DNA from 3 places in the Bradyrhizobium sp. USDA 4369 genome. Region 1 is predicted to be linked to each of the others. Evidence: predicted binding sites of a transcription regulator. Region 1 holds the regulator's gene; each other region holds the start of a gene.
The links. The regulator LexA, encoded in region 1, represses DNA repair genes until DNA is damaged. The targets are predictions, from matches to a motif close to TGTTCNNNNTGTGTTCNG.

Region 1 (3,274 bases):
GGAGCGGCCGCAAGAGATCACCCGCCTGATCGCGGGCTTTCTCGCGGGGCTCTGAGATCGCTGCCGAGGCGGGCCCCGCGGACTGATGCGAACGTGGCGCGCGGCTTAGACCCTTGGCCGGGCCGTGTGCGTTCGGTTAGAAGGCGACACTTTCGAGTCGTCCCCCGTCTCCGTCCGAAGGAAGTTCCATGGCCCTGATGCCGGTGTCCGATGCGTTGTCTGCGGTGCTCGCCGGCGCCGAGCCCCTGGCCGAGGAGATGGTGGGGCTGGACGCCGCGTTTCACCGAGTGCTCGCCCGCGACCTCGCGGCGCTGCGGACCCAGCCGCCTGAGGCGATGTCGGCGATGGACGGCTATGCCCTGCGCGCGGCCGACGCCGACAAGCCCAAGGTGCGATTGAAAGTCATCGGCGAGGTCGCGGCGGGACGGCCGTTCGACCGCGTCGTGGGGCCCGGCGAAACCGCCCGCATCTTCACCGGCGGCGTGGTGCCGGAGGGGGCCGATGCAGTCGTGATCCAGGAGGACACGATCGCCGAGGATGGCCACGTCGTGATCACGGAGCCGGCGATCAAGGGCCGGCACATCCGACCCGCCGGCGTGGACTTCCACCAGGGCATGGTGCTGCTGCAGGCCGGGCGCTGTCTCAGCGACCGCGATCTGTCGCTCGCCGCCAGCATGAACCATCCGATGCTGCCGGTGCGGCGGCGGCCGAAGGTGGCGCTGCTCGCGACCGGCGACGAACTGGTGATGCCCGGATCCTCGCCCGGGCCCGGCCAGATCGTCTATTCCAACGGCTACGCGCTGCGCGCGCTGGTACGCAGTGAAGGCGCCGAAGCCATCGATCTCGGCATTGCCGCCGATACGCTCGAAGCGACCGTCGCCGGCATTCGCCGCGCGCGCGAGGCCGCGGCCGACATTCTCGTCACGACCGGCGGCGCATCGGTCGGCGATCATGACCTGGTCAAGCAGGCGCTCGAGGCCGAGGGTGTCGAGATGGCGTTCTGGAAGATCGCGATGCGCCCGGGCAAGCCGATGATGCACGGCCGCCTCGCCGGCATGCGCGTCATTGGTCTGCCGGGCAATCCGGTGTCGTCCTATGTCTGCGCGATCCTGTTTCTGGTGCCGCTGATTCGCAGCCTGATCGGCCGGGAGGCGCAGCTGCCGCGCGAGACCGCCCTGCTCGGCCGCGACCTCGGCGCCAACGATTCGCGTGAGGACTATCTGCGGGCACAGCTCGACAAGCGCGCCGACGGCATGCTGATCGCAACCCCCGTGACGCAGCAGGATTCCTCGCTGCTCGGGAATCTCGCGCTGTCGCAGGCGCTGGTGATCCGCCCGGCGTTCGCGCCGAGGGCACCGGCCGGAAGCCCATGCGAGATCCTGCGCCTGCCGCTCTGAGCCGATTTCCCCGGCAAATCCCGGTCCGTTCACCATATTTTTGGGATTGCGGAACACACATCGAACATATAGTGTCCGTTCATGATTTGTTTTTAGTATGTTGCGGGCGAACGCGATCGTCCGATTCCCCTTCGCTCTCGAACGCTGGTCGTCGGAGCACGGCACGGGACTCGGACGACACCAACTGGGGACCAGGTCGAGATGCTGACGCGCAAACAGTACGAACTTCTGCGGTTCATCAATGAACGGCTCAAAGAAGCCGGAGTGCCGCCGTCCTTCGACGAGATGAAAGATGCGCTCGACCTGCGCTCGAAGTCCGGTATCCATCGCTTGATCACGGCGCTGGAGGAGCGCGGCTTCATCCGTCGGTTGCCCAATCGCGCCCGCGCGATCGAGGTGATCAAGCTTCCGGAGCTGTCGCAGGCGGCCAGCAACCGCCGCGGTTTCACGCCGTCGGTCATCGAGGGGAATCTCGGCAAGGTGAGAACCTCCACGCCCGCGCTCGACGACGGCGAGCGGCCCGTCGCGGTGCCGGTCATGGGCCGGATTGCCGCCGGTACCCCGATCGAGGCGCTGCAGACCCGCAGCCATACGATCAGCGTTCCCGCCGACATGCTCGGCAATGGCGATCATTACGCCCTCGAAGTGCGCGGCGATTCGATGGTCGATGCCGGTATCCTCGACGGCGACATGGCGCTGATCCAGCGCAACGAGACCGCCGACACCGGCGACATCGTGGTGGCGCTGATCGACGACGAGGAAGCGACGCTGAAGCGCTTCCGGCGCCGCGGCGCCTCGATCGCGCTGGAGCCCGCCAACACCGCTTACGAGGTGCGCATCCTGCCGCCCAACCGGGTGAAGATCCAGGGCAAGCTGGTTGGCCTCTATCGCAAATACTGATCGCGGAGACGCTGCGCGGATACGGACGCCGACAAGCTCAGCGGTCATCACCATCAGCGAACCTCAGCACTGACCGGTGGCGTGAGTGAGCTCCGCCATCGGGACGATGCGGCGGCCGCCTCTTGAAGCGGTGCGTCGCGCGACAGCGGCCGCTGGCGGCAAGCAATCACGCCCTCTGCCAATGCACCTCATGATGTGCAACGCGGTAGACTCGAACGCGTGCTCAAACGCTTGTGATCGCGCGCAGGCAGAGGCCGTGCAGATCAGCGCAGAAATGCCGCGAAGCGCGCGCTAACATCCTCCTTGATGTCCACTCTGATAGAGGCCTGCGCCTGTCCGGGGGGAGCGTGGGTCGGCTATCTCTGAACGAGGAGCGATCCGATGTGTGACTACAGCCTCCATGCCGTTGCCTCCCGTCCCGCCAAGGTCGGCGAGACGCTGATATCGACGACTTTCCGCGGCACCGCGACCCGTGGCTTCGCCTTGGAAAGCGAGCCCAACGTCGCGGTCTGCATGCTCCCCGGCACCGAGCTCGCGTTCGCCGAGGACGTCCGCTACGACAGCCGCTGGCTGTGGACCCGCACGATCCGAGAGCGCGTGGCCAAGTTCAACACCATCGAGAAGCACATTCCCGATCGCCATCACGACGCTGTCGAGTTCGCCGACGGGCGCCATGTGCTTGTGACCCAGCTGTGCGAGGGCCAGCGCGTGACCGTGCTGCAGCTGCCGGTCACCAAGCCATCAGCCGATCGACGCCCGGATGTTGCGGAGGAGCTTCCGGCGACAGAGAGCCCGACGATTCGCCGTATCAGCATCACCTGATCGTACTGCTCGGCCCCCGCTGCGTTTCCTTGGCAAGTCCACCCTCGTTAGGCGCGTCTGGATTCGCCGGGTCTGGATTCGCCAAGTCTGTTCTACGGATCGCACCGACGCGGCGCGGCAGCTCCTCGTTTTGGGTTTTGGCAACAACCGGCGGC
Region 2 (3,274 bases), 120 kb from region 1:
GGATTGTCGATCAGCGCGACGCAGGCGTCGATCACCTCGGAGAGATTGTGCGGCGGGATGTTGGTGGCCATGCCCACGGCGATGCCGCCGGCACCGTTGACCAGCAGATTCGGGAACTTGGCCGGAAGAACCGACGGCTCCTTGTCGGAATTGTCGTAGTTGGCCTGGAAATCGACAGTGTCCTTGTCGATGTCGTCGAGCAGGGGGATCGCCGACTTGGCGAGCTTCGCCTCGGTGTATCGATAGGCCGCAGGCGGATCGCCGTCGACCGAACCGAAATTGCCCTGGCCGTCGATCAACGGCACGCGCATCGAGAAGTCCTGCGCCATGCGCACCATGGCGTCGTAGATCGACTGGTCGCCATGCGGATGGTATTTACCGATGACGTCACCGACCACGCGCGCGGACTTGACGTATTTCTTGTCGGGCGTGTGCCCCTGCTCGTACATCGAATACAGGATGCGCCGGTGCACCGGCTTCAGGCCGTCGCGCGCATCCGGCAACGCTCGCGACACGATCACGCTCATGGCGTAATCGAGATAGGAGCGTTTCATCTCATCGAGGATCGAAACGGGACGAATGTCGGAAGGTCCGCCCGGCTCGCCGGGCTTCTCATCTTCTTGATCGGACAAAGGGGATACCGGTCGGTTTTGACACGCGAAAATCGCGTGGAATCATATAGCGCATCGCCGCGCCGCAGGCCACCCCCCGGCGCTCCAGCCCGAAGGATTTTTTTGTCGCATTTCCAGTTACTTAACGAGGACACCGCGCCTCGCTTGGGAGCCGGCCGCAGGCGCCCTTGATATCGTCTTGCCGCAGCCGCGATTCACGTGCTCCGCGCGGCTCGACGACCGACCGCGAAACGTCCGACGTGAAGCTGATCCATCTCGCCCGACACGAAATCCGCGATCAGATCCGGCAAGCTGTCAGACCTGTGCGACCTGCTCGGCCAAACCGTTGTGGTCCAGTTGGACTATGGCTCTTGATCGTCTCGCTGAACTCCGAACCGGCGCTCAAGACGCCACCGATTGGATCAGTGCCTACGGCGAGGCTGACCAGCGCGACCGCGGCTTAGAGATCGACGGGTCCGACGACGAGGCGATCGAGGTCACGACGGCCCGCGCCGATCTGGCGAGCGCCTGAGCGTCCGCTCCCCAATTCAAAGGTGACGGACGCCCTGCCACCGCGATCGGCGGCAGGGTGCATTCCTGGGAGCGCGACCTCAGAACGGAATGTCGTCGTCCATGTCGCTGTTGCGGCTGCCACCGCCGGCCGAAGCCACCGCGCGGCGCGGGGGCGCCATCGACGGGCCGCTGCTGCCGAAATCGCCGCCGCCCATATCGTCGGCGAAATTGCCGCCGCCACCACCGCCGCGGCCATCGAGCATCGTCAGCGTCGAGTTGAAGCCCTGCAGCACGACCTCGGTCGAGTACTTCTCGACTCCGCTCTGGTCGGTCCATTTGCGGGTCTGCAGCGCGCCCTCGATGTAAACCTTGGCGCCCTTCTTCAGATATTGCTCGGCAACCTTGCAGAGACCTTCGTTGAAGATCACCACGCGGTGCCACTCGGTCTTTTCCTTGCGCTCGCCCGTTCCCTTGTCGCGCCACGTTTCCGACGTCGCGATGCTCAGATTGGCGATCGGCCGACCGTCCTGCGTGCGGCGGATCTCCGGGTCCTTCCCGAGATTGCCGACCAGAATCACCTTGTTCACGCTACCCGCCATCACACTCTCCCGCGGTTATCTCATCACTGGGCCGGTCATCCCACCGGCCTCCCGGTGCAGGCTGGCGCGCCCGTCCTCTCGGCGCGGACCCTATACGGTTGCCGCGCCAGCCACCCATTTTCTCGTCGCTTATCCACATATAGCAGGAGAACCGTCATTGTTCCAGTTTTGTTCGCACCGACTCGTTACAACCTTGCGTCGAGTTCCATGGAACCTAATGGAACCCCGAGTTCCCCGAATGGAACCTCTTAAAAGTTCCCTAAATCACGAAAAAGTAATTAACTTTCATTAGGTTATATCGCCTCACATCCTCCTCGCCTGTGGCTTTTGGGAGACGGTATCCAGGGTTGAATCGCGTATATTTGCGGATGGATTGAGGCCGCAAGCGCGGTCGCACCAATTCGCAAAAGTGCGCCTCCGGGGACGAATTGGAGGCGCCGAACCCGGGAGAGTTGGGATGAGACTTCGGATGAAGAGAGTTTTTCTTGGAGCCGTCAGTCTGATGGTTTTGGGCGCCCTGGCGCCCGCGGGAGCCGCCGATCTTGCCGCCCGGCCCTACACCAAGGCGCCGATGGCGGCGCCCGCTCCGCTTCCGACCTGGGCCGGCTTCTACATCGGCCTGCAAGGCGGCGGCGGCTGGGGCCGGAGCGATGAGACCTTCTTCGGCGCGCCGAACGGCGTCGGCTTTGCCGGCACGCAGCGCTACGACATCAATGGCGGTTTCGCCGGCGGCGTGATCGGCTACAATTGGCAGGTCGACAACATCGTGTTCGGCCTCGAGGGCGACTACCACTGGGCCGACATCAACGGCCGCTCGGGTGTCATCACCGCGGGCGCCGGCGACAGCTACTTCACCAAGCTTCGTGGCTTCGGCGACATCAAGGGCCGGCTCGGCTGGGCTGCGGGTCCGGCGCTGTTCTTCGTCAGCGGCGGTGCCGCGGTCGGCGATCTGCAGCACCGCTATGATCCGGGCCTGTTCGGCCCCGCCTTCGGCGCGGCGCAGAGCGACTGGCGCTGGGGTTGGACGATCGGCGCGGGCGCCGAATACATGTTCGCTCCGAACTGGTCGGCGAAGGTCGAGTACAACTATCTCGACTTTGGCAAGAGCACGCTCCAGTACACGCCGGTGGCGGCCAACCGCTCCGAGTGGAGCGATACGGTTCACACCGTCAAAGCGGGCATCTCCTACCACTTCGGCGGTCCGGGCGTGTCGCGCTACTGATCACACGCTCGAATTGAATACGACCAAAGGCCGGCCATGCGCCGGCCTTTTTTTGTGTGCCATAACCAGCACTTGCTGAGCCGTTGTGTCATTTGGGTGACGGCTTTTTCCGATCAGAGCAGCTATCAAGGTTTGGCGGGTGGGCGTTGGTGAGAGCGTGCGTGCGGGCGTCGGACGAGGTTTGGGGACTGCGATGAGAAGTCTGTTGCTGGGGGCGACAACTTCGCTGGCGCTGGGGATTGCGCCGGCCATCGCTGCCGATTTGCCCGCGCGCACCTTCACCAAGGCGCCTGCGATGATCGCGACGATCTATGATTGGAGCGGTTTCT
Region 3 (3,274 bases), 5.4 Mb from region 1:
GCTGCCGGCGGAGCAGCCCGCTCGTAACTCGCCGACAGGTGCGGCGATCCATCTTCCGCGCTACTGCTTCGCGCCCGGGATCAGGTTCTTGAGCTTGCCCATGTCCTTGATGTTCATCTTCATGCCGCCGGGCATGACGATGTCGCCGGGCTTCTGGCCGGGCTTGCAGGCCCCGAGCCACTTGGCCTCGATCGTCATCGCGGTGTCCTTGACACCCGTGCCGGCGGCGCCGCCAGTGACCCGCGACATCGTCTTCACCGTGTAGGCAGAGTTGAAGTCGCCGGTGATGTCGGCATGCGACGTCGTATTGATGCCGCCGAAATTGCACACCGAATCGGTGACGTAGCCGGTCGCCGTCTTCTGGATGTCCTGCTTGGAGCAGACCTGCTGCGCCATCGGCGAAGCGAAGCTGTTCATCTCCTTGTCGGTGGTCTCGTCGGTGCAGTGCTGCATCGTCGCCTCCGGCGTCTGGCCGCCGGAACTGAGCATCTTAAGCTCCCACAGGCCCGGCTTGCGCACCGGCAGGTCGAGGGCAAAAGCGACGCCCGCCGTCCCGCACAAAAGGCCGCAACAAAGAACTCCGAGGACGAGGCGCTGACGTGTCATGATTGTGTTCCGGCTTTGATGTCGATCGGCGGACCGATGACGCCGAATCATGGCGTTAGTTTAGTCAGGCCTCGATTCGGTTCAGTACAGCGTCCGCAAGGGCCGCTGCGCCGAACCGTAAGGCACCCAGCGGCAGGCGAAGGACACATAGCCGCCATAACGCGCATCGACCGCGAGGAATTTCGCGACCTTGCCGTAGGAGGCGCAGTGATCAGCCGCGATCTGGCGGGCGTCGGCGGTCTGCGCCACCGGATAGGCAATGATGCCGCCGATGTCGTTGCCCTTGATCGGCGGCACCCAATCGGCGTGGGCCGGCGCGACCGCCAGCACCACCATGGCGGCCATCAGGCCGGCCGTCGTTCCGATTCGGGCCTTCACGATCCCGCCCTTCAGCATCCGCATTGCATTCTCCTTGCGCTGGCGCGTCATCCTAAAGGTCATGTCCGGCCAAGAAAAGAACACCGGCCTGCGGTTAACAGGACTAATCGTGGAGTGTTGCCGCGTTGCACTTGACCTGCTGTGGCGGTCGCGGCACGGTCTCCTCCCTCGGATCCAGCCTTTGCGGACGGCCCATGCGCGACTTCAGCTCAGCTTTCAAGACGTTCGGCGCGGTTTGTGGCGCGCTGCTGGCAACGCTCGCCGCGTCCGCTCCCGCCAAGGCCGCCAATCCGCTGGAGATGAACTTCTGGCTGTCCGGCCCGAAATATGAAGGCCGCGTCGCGCCCTGCGAGGCAGCCATTCCGACGATCGTGTCGCGGTTCCAGGAGAAGGAAAGCACCTTCTGGAATTCGACGCTGACGATCACCGGCGTCGCCAATGTCCGCGAGATCGCCTTCCGCCCCTGGCAGTCCGACAACATTCCGCGCCGGTTCTGCACCGGCAGCGTGATGGTCAGCGACGGCAAGGTGCGGACCGTCAACTACTCGATCATCGAGGATGGCGGCTTCGCCGGCTACGACCAGGGCGTCGAATTCTGCGTCGTCGGCCTTGACCGCAACTGGGCCTTCAATCCAGCCTGCCGCGCCGCCAAGCCCTGATCCACACTCGCCACCTGCGGCTTGTTGATCGGCAGCTTTCGCACCGGTGACAATGCCGGCCGCGAGCAGTGTCATCTTTGTTCTTGAAATGTTCCGGACGACTGCTAAGTTCCTGGAATTCTCCGGGGAGTTAGCCATGTTCGAATGCCTGCGCCGACCCGCTGCCCTGCTGTTCAGAACGGCCGCCTGTATCGCGTTGCTCTGCGCCCTCGGGGCCGGGCCGGCCGGCGCCCAGGACCGCCGCCAGAACGCGCCGGGCGCGTTCGATTTCTACGTGCTGTCGCTCTCCTGGTCGCCCTCGTTCTGCGCCGAGGCCGAAGAGCGCGGCGGCCGCGGCAGCCGCTCCCAGCAATGCAGCGGACGGCCCTATTCGTTCGTCGTGCATGGGCTGTGGCCGCAATATGAAAATGGCTATCCCGAATATTGCGAGCAGCCGGCGCCGCGCCTGCCGCGCAACATCATGACCTCGATGCTCGATCTGATGCCGGCGCCGGGACTGATCTACAACGAGTGGGACAAGCACGGCACCTGCGCCGGCCTGTCTGCGAAGGCCTATTTCGAAGCCATCCGCAAGGCGCGCGCCGCGATCAAGATCCCGGAGGAATTCCTCGATTTGTCGCAGGCCAAGACGGTCACCCCCACCGCGATCGAGGAGGCCTTCATCAAGGCCAATCCCAAGCTCACCAGTTCGGCCATTGCCGTGACCTGCAACCGCACCCGGTTGAGCGAGGTGCGGATCTGCCTGTCGAAGAATCTGGAATTCCGCAACTGCGATGAAGTCGATCGCCAGGCCTGCCGCCGCGACGAGGTCAACATGCCGCCGGTGCGCGGCGGGTAGCAGTCGCCGGGCGACGGCCGGAGGGCGGCACAGCTGCATTCCCGGCCGCGCCCTGCTCGCTGTGCGCGGCGGGCGCATCGCCGGGGTACCCTTTTCATCCGGAACGGCGTAACTGCTGCGGCATGAATTACCGACATGCCTTTCACGCCGGCGGCTTTGCCGACGTCATCAAGCACATCGTGCTGACCCGCATCCTGGTCTACCTCCAGGAGAAGCCGGCCGCGTTTCGTGTCATCGACACCCATGCCGGCGCCGGCCTGTATGATCTCACCGGCGACGAGGCCACGCGCAGCGGCGAATTCCTCACCGGCATCGCGCGGCTGCTGCAGGCGCGGCTGTCGGACCAAGCCTATGCGCTGGTCGCACCCTATCTCGACATCGTCAGATCCTTCAATACGCCCGGCGAGCTCGTCGCCTATCCGGGCTCGCCGCTGATCGCCCGCGCGCTGCTGCGGCCGCAAGACCGTATGACCCTGTGCGAGCTGGCGCCGATCCCGCGCAAGCAGCTAATCGATGCGCTGCGCCGCGACACGCAGGCCCGCGTCGTCGATCTCGACGGTTGGGTCGCCTTGCCGGCTTTCGTACCGCCGAACGAGCGTCGCGGCCTCGTCCTGATCGACCCCGCCTTCGAGGCGAAGGATGAGTTCGAGCGTCTCGCGGACCGCTTCGCGACCGCGTTCGCCAAATGGACAACCGGTATCTATGTGCTCTGGTACCCGGCCAAGAGCCGCCGCGCCACCGAGCAACTGGCCGAACGCGTCGCCCATCTCGCAGCCGCGGCAAAGCCGCCGGG

Region 2: the regulator LexA is predicted to act here: its motif matches at 1,882-1,899, upstream of ACVIJ6_RS28890 (single-stranded DNA-binding protein).
Region 3: the regulator LexA is predicted to act here: its motif matches at 1,722-1,739, upstream of ACVIJ6_RS03915 (ribonuclease T2 family protein).

What each region holds. Positions count from the first base shown of each region.
Region 1 is NZ_JBSRYH010000001.1:6,232,409-6,235,682, reverse strand. Features, by position in the region: gene ACVIJ6_RS28315 (alpha/beta fold hydrolase) at 1-55, shown strand, start outside; gene ACVIJ6_RS28310 (molybdopterin molybdotransferase MoeA) at 189-1,397, shown strand; gene lexA (transcriptional repressor LexA) at 1,599-2,297, shown strand; gene ACVIJ6_RS28300 (hypothetical protein) at 2,679-3,119, shown strand.
Region 2 is NZ_JBSRYH010000001.1:6,355,448-6,358,721, reverse strand. Features, by position in the region: gene gyrA (DNA gyrase subunit A) at 1-632, opposite strand, end outside; gene ACVIJ6_RS28895 (hypothetical protein) at 976-1,143, shown strand; gene ACVIJ6_RS28890 (single-stranded DNA-binding protein) at 1,223-1,723, opposite strand; gene ACVIJ6_RS28885 (outer membrane protein) at 2,193-2,945, shown strand; gene ACVIJ6_RS28880 (outer membrane protein) at 3,139-3,274, shown strand, end outside.
Region 3 is NZ_JBSRYH010000001.1:824,550-827,823, forward strand. Features, by position in the region: gene ACVIJ6_RS03900 (DUF3617 domain-containing protein) at 61-606, opposite strand; gene ACVIJ6_RS03905 (hypothetical protein) at 688-1,008, opposite strand; gene ACVIJ6_RS03910 (hypothetical protein) at 1,179-1,643, shown strand; gene ACVIJ6_RS03915 (ribonuclease T2 family protein) at 1,780-2,481, shown strand; gene ACVIJ6_RS03920 (23S rRNA (adenine(2030)-N(6))-methyltransferase RlmJ) at 2,604-3,274, shown strand, end outside.